Regions from separate parts of the Dyella terrae genome, predicted to be linked through region 2. Evidence: predicted binding sites of a transcription regulator. Region 2 holds the regulator's gene; each other region holds the start of a gene.

Evidence for each region. Region 2 encodes HrcA, which represses chaperone genes, less so after heat shock. Its sites were predicted from a motif close to TTNGCACTCNNNNNNNNNGAGTGCNAA; they were not measured.
Region 1: a site for HrcA is predicted at 1,827-1,853, ahead of rpoH (RNA polymerase sigma factor RpoH). Genes of this name have one in related genera too.
Region 3: a site for HrcA is predicted at 1,279-1,305, ahead of groES (co-chaperone GroES). Genes of this name have one in related genera too.

What each region holds. Positions count from the first base shown of each region.
Region 1 covers NZ_CP089414.1:2,593,898-2,597,172, forward strand. The annotation lists gene DYST_RS11190 (sensor histidine kinase) at 1-130, opposite strand, end outside; gene DYST_RS11195 (response regulator transcription factor) at 127-828, opposite strand; gene rpoH (RNA polymerase sigma factor RpoH) at 940-1,797, opposite strand; gene ung (uracil-DNA glycosylase) at 1,984-2,685, opposite strand; gene DYST_RS11210 (response regulator) at 2,682-3,275, opposite strand, start outside.
Region 2 covers NZ_CP089414.1:103,247-106,521, forward strand. The annotation lists gene recN (DNA repair protein RecN) at 1-622, opposite strand, end outside; gene hrcA (heat-inducible transcriptional repressor HrcA) at 815-1,867, shown strand; gene grpE (nucleotide exchange factor GrpE) at 1,954-2,487, shown strand; gene dnaK (molecular chaperone DnaK) at 2,647-3,275, shown strand, end outside.
Region 3 covers NZ_CP089414.1:2,758,230-2,761,504, forward strand. The annotation lists gene groL (chaperonin GroEL) at 1-814, opposite strand, end outside; gene groES (co-chaperone GroES) at 913-1,206, opposite strand; gene DYST_RS11955 (class II aldolase/adducin family protein) at 1,483-2,130, shown strand; gene cutA (divalent-cation tolerance protein CutA) at 2,130-2,447, shown strand; gene DYST_RS11965 (HAD family hydrolase) at 2,780-3,275, shown strand, end outside.

The sequences.
Region 1 (3,275 bases), 2.5 Mb from region 2:
TGTTGAGGTAGCGCGTGGTTTCCCACTGGATCACACCGACCAGCACGGCGCACCATACAACGAACAGGGAGCCGTAGATCAGGATCAGCCGTGATGTGGTGGAGTGCCAGCTGTTTGGATGTCCGTTCATGACACCACCGAAGATATTTCGTTAGCGGCCGCGATCATGTAGCCGGTGCCGCGCACCGTATGGATCAGCGCCAGTTGCCCGGTGCCGTCGATCTTTCGCCGCAAGCGCGCGATGTGCACGTCGATCACGTTGGTGCCGGGGTCAAAATGGAAGCCCCACACCGTCTCGAAGATCATCGTACGTGTGAGCACCTGCCCCGAGTTGCGCATCAGGAACTCGAGCAAGCGATATTCAGTGGGTAGCAGCGTCAGCGGCTGGCCACCGCGGTAGGCCACATGACTGACCAGATCCAGCTCGAGATCGGCCACGCGCAGGCGCTGCACGACCGCCTGCGGCTGGCGCCGGCGTAGCAGTACTTCGGCGCGAGCGGACATTTCATCGGGAGCGAACGGCTTGGTGAGATAGTCGTCGCCACCGGCGCGCAGACCACGCACGCGTTCGTCCACGTCGCTCAGCGCGCTGATCATCAGCACAGGCGTATCGCGACCCGCACGGCGCAACTCGGCCACCACGTCGATGCCATCCATGCCGGGCAACATACGATCCAGCGTGATCAGGTCGTAATCGCGTTGCATGGCACGGTCGAGGCCGTCACGGCCATTGGCCACCCACTCGGCCTGCATACCGTGCACGCTGAGCTCCGCGACGATCTCGCGCGCGGTAGTTTCGTCGTCTTCGATGACCAGCACGTGGGGCATGGCAACCATAAAACCTGGAATCCAGTGATAGGGATGCGGGGGCAGCCATGTCCCCGCAAAGCCAAACGGCCCCAATCGGGGCCGTTTGTCATCTTACGCTTACACCGAAGATCAGGCGGCGAAGAGGCCGCGCATCTTCTTCATGGCGTTGGCCTCGACCTGACGGATGCGTTCGGCAGAGACGCCGTACTCGTCCGCAAGATCCTGCAGCGTAGCCTTTTCTTCGTTGAGCCAGCGGCGCTGGATGATGTCGCGTGAACGCTCATCCAGGTTCCGAAGCGCCGTCGACAGCGTATCGAGCTGATTGTCGGCATGGTCGGCGTCGGCCACGTTCTCGTACGGATCCGCGCCTTCGTCGATCAGAAACGCTTCCGGTGCCGGCTTGGCATCGTCCTCGGCGTCAGCCGGGGCTTCGAAGCCGATATCACGGCCAGATAGTCGCGATTCCATCTCGCGCACCGTTGCTTCCGGCACGCCCAGATCCTTCGCGACCACGCGCACTTCTTCGGCGTTCATCCAGCCCAGGCGCTTCTTGCTCTTGCGCAGGTTGAAGAACAGCTTGCGCTGCGCCTTGGTGGTGGCGACCTTCACGATGCGCCAGTTGCGCAGGATGAACTCGTGCATTTCGGCACGGATCCAGTGCACGGCGAAGCTCACCAGACGCACGCCCTGGTCAGGGTTGAAGCGCTTGACGGCCTTCATCAGGCCGATGTTGCCTTCCTGGATGAGGTCGGCGATCTGCAGACCGTAGCCGCTGTAGCCGCGGGCGACGTGCACCACGAAACGCAGGTGCGCCATTACCAGCTTGCGAGCCGATTCCAGGTCTTCTTGTTCGTTGTAGCGACGCGACAGCGTCTGCTCCTCGTCCTGGCTGAGCACCGGAATCCGATGGACCGCCGAGATATACGCATCCAGACTGCCGACGACACTCGGCACCGGCAGGTTGGCGGTCACCAAAGCTTGAGACATGGGTGGAACCTCCTGAATAGGGGATCAGCTTAGCACTCGGATAGTGAGAGTGCTAAAGGCCCCGAAAGGTTCCGGGACCTTTGATGAACTGAATAGTACAGGAATTTGGAACACCTGTCCAGCGAGGCGCCCAGGGGAGGCTCCACAGTGCCTAGTCGGCGGTTCAGCGACCGTGAAAAGGCCGTTTCAGCCGAGTTCTGAGCGCATTGGCAGGGACCAGTCGATCGGTGCGACCCCACGGCTTTCCAGATACCGGTTCGCCGCCGAGAAGTGCCCGCAACCGATAAAACCCCGATGCGCTGACAAGGGAGATGGGTGCACCGAGCGCAAAACGCAATGGCGGCGACTGTCGATCAGCTGGCCCTTTTTCTGGGCGTAGGAGCCCCACAACATGAACACCAGCCCTTCCCGCTCGCGGTTGAGGGCGTCGATGGCGGCGTCGGTAAACCCTTCCCAACCCTTGCCCTGGTGGGAGGCGGCCAAGCTCTGCTGGACGGTAAGCACGGCGTTGAGCAGCAGCACACCTCGGTCAGCCCAAGGCGTCAGACAGCCATGATCCGGCGCCCGAAAGCCCAGGTCCCGGTGGATCTCTTTGAAGATGTTCTGCAGCGAGGGCGGCGCCGGGATTCCCGGGCGTACCGAGAAGCACAGCCCATGGGCCTGATTCGGTCCGTGGTACGGGTCCTGGCCCAGGATCACCACTCGCACCGCGTCGAACGGGGTGTGATCGAAGGCGGCAAAGATCTCAGGACCAGGCGGGTAGATCACCTTCCCCGCCTGCTTTTCGACGCGCAGGAAGTCCCCCAATGCCTGCATGTCGGGCCGGCCCAGATAGTCGCCGACACGCGCCTTCCACGAAGGCTCCAGCTTCACACGATCGTCGGTCACGCCGCGTCGCCCCGCTCGCGCAGGTGCTGCGAAACGCGTAGTTGGAACAGCAACTTGGTCATCAACAGTTTTTCCTCAATGGGCTTCTCGACTAGGTCGTTGGCACCGGCACGCAGCAGCGCGGCTTGGTTGGCCGGATTCTCGTCACCCGTCATCACCAGCACGGGCAGTCGACCCTTGCCATAACCATAGTCGCGCCGGATGCGTTCAAGCAGGTCGCCACCGGTGAGCTCACCCTTCAAGCTGACGTCGGTAAGCACGATGTCGGCACCGACTTTCGCCTGCTCCTTCGCCTTGTCGAGCAGCACCAGCGCATCTTCGACGCTGACCACGTGGTACACGGTAAGGCCGTGCTTTTCCAGAATGCGGCGCGTCGCCAGCGCCACCACTCGGCTGTCTTCCACGTAGAGCACTTCACCCTCGGCGGTGTCGGAGGGTTTCACGTAGCCACGAATGAATTCCGCCAGCGCCTGGAAGCCCAGCGACTTGTCGAAGTAATCGGTAACGTGCTCGCCCAACGTGCGGTTATGCAGACGATCGTCGACGTCGCCGGATACCACGACGACAGGCACGTAGGCCTGCGCCGCAGA
Region 2 (3,275 bases):
CGGTGAGTTCGCTGGCGGGCAGGGCCCACTTATCGAGTTCGCCCAGTTCGTGGCTCAGCAGCTCGATGCGTTGCTCGCGATCGTCGCCGCCGCTCAGTTTGCGGATGCGGTTGCCCAGCTCGCGCCATTGCAGGGCCAGTTCGCGTACCTGGGCGACCTGTGCCTCGTTGCCGGCGTAGGCATCGAGCAGTCCCATTTGGTGTGTGCGGGAAAGCAGGGCCTGGTGTTCGTGCTGGCCGTGGATTTCCACCAGCAGCGTGGCCAGTTCGCCCAACTGGCTGGCGTTGGCCGGTCGGCCGTTGATCCAGGCGCGCGAGCTGCCCTCGGCACGGATGACGCGACGTAGCTGGCAGGCGTCTTCCTCGTCCAGCTCCTCGCGGCGAAGCCATTCGCGGGCTTCGGGGAGGTGGGTGAGGTCGAACTCGGCGATGAGCTCGGCGCGGTCGCTGCCGGCGCGCACCATGCCGCTGTCCGCGCGAGCGCCCGCCAGCAACATGAGGGCGTCCACCAGCAGGGATTTGCCCGCGCCGGTTTCGCCGCTGACGACAGTGAGGCCTGGGCCGAAGGCGATCTCGGCTTCTTCGACGACGGCGAAATGACGAACGTAGAGCGAGGTGAGCATGGGCGGCGACGTGGTGAAGTCGGGGGATTGTAAGGGGGAGGGGATGGGGGGCGGCTAGTGGGGTGTCGGCCCGGGAGACGACATGCCGTCGTCTGGCCCGTTCCGATACGCCTGCCACCCAACCCTGTCCCCGTTTCTTGCAAACTTTGCCGCCAGACCTTATTTCTTGTCTGTCTCACGGATTGCTACAGCATGCCTGCCGCCCAACTCGATGCCCGCGCACGACGCCTGTTGCGCACATTGATTGCCCAATACCTTGCCGACGGCGAGCCGGTAGGGTCGCGCACGCTATCGCGGTCATCCGGCTTGGATGTGAGCCCGGCCACCATCCGTAACATCATGTCGGACCTGGAAGAAGCCGGGCTGGTGGCGTCGCCGCACACGTCTGCCGGCCGTGTACCGACGCCTCGCGGCCTGCGCCTGTTCGTGGACAGCCTGATCGAGCTGCAGCCCCTGCCGCAGGATGAGATGGCGCGCCTACGCCGCGAGTTGCCGCCGGGCCTCACCACCACCCGCGACCTGCTCGGCAACGTCTCGACCCTGTTGTCGGCGATGACGCAGTTCGCTGGCGTGGTCACGGTGCCGCGGCAGGCTGATTTTCCGCTGCGCCATATCGATTTCGTGGCGCTGCCCGATGCCCGCGTGCTGGTGATCCTGGTGTTCTCGGACAATCAGGTGCAGAACCGCATTGTCCAGTTGGCCAAACCACTGGACGGCAGCGAGCTGGAGCAGGCGGCCAACTATCTCAATGCCCAGTTTGCCGGCCTGCGTTTGGACGACATTCGCGCCCATTTGCTGCGCGAACTGCGTGAGGCCAGTGGCGAACTCAATCGGTTGATGTCCAGCGCGGTGGAGCTGGCGGCGGCCTCGTTCGCCCCGCAAGGCGATAGCGACGACGTACTGGTCAGCGGCCAGACCAATCTGATGGGATACTCGGAACTGGCCAACCTGGAGCGCCTGCGCGAGCTGTTCGAGGCGTTCCAGAAGAAAAGCGAGCTGCTGCAGCTCATGGAAGTGTGCGCCAAGGCCCCTGGCGTGCGCCTGTTCATCGGTGAAGAATCGGGGTTTGCGGCGCTGGACGGTTGTAGCGTGGTCACGGCCAGCTACGGTACCCAGGGGCGCGTGCTGGGCGCGATCGGAGTGATTGGCCCCACCCGCATGGCCTACGAACGGGTCATTCCCGTGGTGCAGGCGACGGCCGGTTTGCTTAGCGACGCCTTGAATCGCGTCGCGACGACCTTATAACGCGCTCGGGAGGCGGGGTTTTACCCGCAAGTGATTGACGGTTGGTGCCTCACGGCACCGGCCACGGATAAGGCTTGGAGTGATTCATGCAAAGCAACGATCCAACGGCGTCCACCGGGACGCAGGGCCCAGGCGGGCAGGGTGACGCGACTGGCGTCGAGCTGGAAGCGCTGAAGGCGCGTATCGCCGAACTGGAAGTGACCAACGTCGAATTGCGCGACACCGTGCTGCGCGAGAAGGCGGAGATCGAGAACCAGCGCCGTCGCCTGCATCGTGACGTCGAGCAAGCTCGCCGTTTTGCCAACGAAAAGCTGCTGAACGAGCTGCTGCCGATTTACGACGGCCTCGAGCGCGGCCTGGAAGTGGAGGGCGGCGACGTGGCCAGCGTCCGCGAGGGCATCGCACTGACGCTGAAGTCGTTGCTGAAGATCGCCGAGAACAATGGCCTTGTGCAGGTCGATCCGGTGGGTCAGCCGCTGGATCCTGAAAGGCATCACGCCGTGAGCATGGTGGAGGCCCCGGGTGCGGCCCCCAACACGGTCGTCAACGTGCTCCAGAAGGGCTACGTGCTGAACGACCGGCTTCTGCGCCCCGCGTTGGTGGCGGTCGCCAAGGAGTGACGCCCTGGCCCGTGGTCGAGGACGCCTGAACGGCGTCCCCTGCGGGCTTAGGCGGAAAGGCATACGGGGTCTTGTCGGCATTGAGATGAAACGTGCCGAGCCCCATCTGGAAACCAGTCGCGGCCGAGGGGTCGCTTAAAGAATTCGGGAGTAGACAACATGGGTAAAATCATCGGTATCGACCTGGGCACGACCAACTCGTGCGTTGCCGTGATGGACGGCACCACCGCCAAGGTCATTGAGAACTCGGAAGGCGATCGCACCACGCCGTCCATCGTTGCCTTCACCAAGGACAACGAAGTCATGGTGGGCGCGCCGGCCAAGCGCCAGAGCGTGACCAATCCCAAGAACACGTTCTACGCGGTGAAGCGCCTCATCGGTCGCAAGTTCACCGACGCAGAAGTGCAGAAAGACCTGCATATCGTTCCCTACGGCATCGTTGCTCACGAGAACGGTGACGCGTGGGTCGAAACGGCCGACGGCAAGAAGATGGCTCCGCAGGAGATCTCGGCCAAGGTCCTCATGAAGATGAAGAAGACCGCCGAGGATTACCTCGGTGAAGCGGTGACCGAAGCGGTCATCACGGTGCCGGCCTACTTCAACGACAGCCAGCGCCAGGCCACCAAGGACGCGGGCCGCATCGCCGGTCTGGACGTCAAGCGCATCATCAACGAGCCGACCGCGGCTGCCCTGGCCTACGGCCTGGACAAGAAGGGCGGTGACCGCAAGATCGCCGTGTACGACCTCGGCGGCGGCACGTTCGACGTGTCCATCATCGAAATCGCTGA
Region 3 (3,275 bases), 2.7 Mb from region 2:
TGACGATGCCACGGATGGTGTTGACCACGAGGGTGGCCAGCGCTTCGCCTTCCACTTCCTCGGCGACGATCAGCAGCGGCTTGCCGGCCTTGGCAACGGCTTCGAGCACCGGCAGCAGTTCGCGGACGTTGGAGATCTTCTTGTCGTGGATCAGGATGAACGGGTCGTCCAGTTCAACCTGCTGCGACTGCTGGTTGTTGATGAAGTACGGCGACAGGTAGCCGCGATCGAACTGCATGCCTTCGACCACGTCGAGTTCGTTCTCGAGGCCCGAGCCTTCCTCGACCGTGATCACGCCTTCCTTGCCGACCTTCTTCATCGCCGTGGCGATGATTTCGCCGATGGCGGAGTCGGAGTTGGCGGAGATGGTGCCGACCTGGGCGATAGCCTTGTCGTCAGCGGTCGGGTTGGAGAGCTTCTTCAGCTCAGCCACGGCGGCGGTGACGGCCTGGTCGATACCGCGCTTGAGGTCCATCGGGTTCATGCCGGCAGCAACGGCCTTGAGGCCTTCCTGGATGAACGCCTGGGCCAGCACGGTGGCGGTGGTGGTGCCGTCGCCAGCAACGTCGGAGGTCTTGGAAGCGGCTTCCTTGACGATCTGCGCGCCGATGTTCTCGTACTTGTCGGCCAGTTCGATTTCCTTGGCGACCGAGACGCCGTCCTTGGTGACGGTCGGAACGCCGAAGCTCTTCTCGATCACCACGTTGCGGCCCTTCGGACCCAGGGTGACCTTCACGGCGTTGGCCAGGGTGTTCACACCCTTGAGCATACGAGCGCGAACGTCTTCGCCGAAGCGAACTTCTTTAGCTGCCATAAAATTTTTGCCTCAAAAATTTTGATTAAAAATGGGAAAGCTCGCGACGGGGTTTCTACAGAGCGCGTCTGTCGCGCTTAAACCCCAGCGGACTCAAATTAGGCTTCGATGACAGCCACGATGTCGTCTTCCTTCAGGAAGACCAGCTCTTCGCCGTCAATCTTGATTTCCTGGCCGGCGTACTTGCCGAACAGCACGGTGTCGCCTTCGTTGACGGACATCGGGCGGACCTTGCCGTCTTCCAGGATGCGGCCGGTACCGGCAGCGATAACCTTGCCGCGGGTCGGCTTTTCGGTGGCGCTGTCGGGAATGACGATGCCGCCAGCGGAGACACGCTCTTCTTCGAGGCGCTTGACGATGACGCGATCGTGCAGCGGACGCAGTTTGCTCATGGGTGGGCTCCAGCTTCGGTTGAATGGTTGAACAGGATTCGGGACCCCGGAGCGGCGCCTTTGTCGGCGCTGTTAGCACTCCCCGGAGGTGAGTGCCAATAATAACGACGCAAAAGCCCCCTGCAAGAGGCGTCCGTCCGATGGCTGAAACTTGGAATGGGGGAGCGGCCAGAGGCTTTCAAGAGCCGGGAGCGCCGAAATTCGCCTTTCTGCCGCTATCGACACCCGGACCGGGACCGACCACCATGCCCGCCTGCACCCCATCGGGACCCACCCGTGAGCGATGAGCTGACGCTACGCCAGGACCTTGTCCTCCAAGGCGCCAAACTGGCCGCCTCCGGCCTCAGCCAGGGCACCTCTGGTAACCTAAGTGCCCGCTGTGGCGAAGGTTTTCTGATCACGCCCAGCGGCACACCGTATGAGGACATCACCCCCGAGGGCATCGTTCTCGTCGACCGCAACGGCCATTGGCCGGCAAGCCAGCGCCCTTCCAGCGAGTGGCGCTTCCACCGGGACATCTACCTCGCCCGCCCCGACGCCGGGGCGGTGGTCCATGTGCATCCGCCCTACGCCACGGCGCTGGCCATGTGCCGAAAGCCGATTCCGCCGGCCCACTACATGATCGCCGTGGGCGGCGGCGACTCCATCCGCTGCGCGGACTACTACACCTACGGCACCCAGGCGCTGTCCGACGCGGTGCTGGCCGCGCTAGAGGGCCGGCTGGCCTGCCTGATGGCCAACCACGGCATGATCGCGCTGGGAACCACCCTCGCCCAGGCCATGTGGCGGGCCGTGGAGGTGGAGAATCTGGCCCGGCAGTACGTGCTGTCCCTGCAGATCGGTACGCCGGCGATGCTGACGGACCAAGAGGTTGCCGATGTGCTCGCCAAGTTCGCCAACTACGGGCTGATGTCGAGGTCGTGATGTCCGATACCGTCCTGCTCTGCTATTGCACCTGCCCCGACGTCGCCAGCGCGCAGAAGCTGGCCGAAGCCCTGGTGGGCGAACACCTGGCTGCCTGTGTGAACCGTATCCCCGCGGTGGCGTCCACTTATCGCTGGAAAGGCGAGGTGGTCACGGATAGCGAGGAGCTATTGCTTATCAAGACCACCGCCGCACGCTTCCCCGCGCTGAAGGAACGGCTGGTCGCATTGCATCCCTACGAACTGCCCGAGCTGATCGCCGTTCCCGTGGCCGAGGGTCACCGCCCCTACCTGGATTGGGTGCGCGACCCGGGCTGATCCGCGGCCTGTTCACAATCTCAACGCGGTCTCGCCATGACCTCACCGTCATCCCCGCGAAGGCGGGGATCCAGCGGCTTTTGTCTCTGTGGCGCTTAAAGGCACTGGATCCCCGCCTTCGCGGGGATGACAGTGAGGGACGAATGTCGTTCCACTGCAAAGTCAAACGGAGGCCGCGAACAGGCTCCAACCAGCGCCATCGGCAGCGCCCAAAGCGCGCGAGACATCTCATCCGCCGCGATTGACTAGACAGTCCACCGCGACTGTCCGTATCCGCGTCACGGGCGCGCCATCGCCGCTCGTCAGCATGCCTCCCCATCACGGGAGGCGATATGACGTTCGAACTGGCAGTTTTCGATATGGCGGGCACCACGGTGCACGATCCGGATCTGGTCGTGCAGGCGCTGGGCGAGGCGCTGGCCCAGGCCGGCTGCAACGCGGCCGTGCCCGAACTGCGCGCCTTGATGGGCTACACCAAGCCCGCCGCTATCCGCAGCATGCTCGCCGCGCATGATCTGCCGGCAGACGATGCGCAGGTCGCTGTCGTGCACGACGACTTCGTGCAACGCATGCTCACTTGCTACCGCACGCACGACGCGGTGCGCCCCATGGCGGGCGCCGAGGACACGTTCGCCTGGTTGCATGAGCGTGGCATCAAGGTGGCGCTCAACACTGCGTTCTCGCAGGACATCGCCGAATGCCTGATCGAGCGCTTCGACTGGCGCGAACGCGGCCTGATCGACGCGGCGATCTCGGCAGACCGGGTGCCCCAGGGCCGCCCCGCGCCCGACATGATCCGCGCATTGATGGCCGAGTGCGGCGTCACCG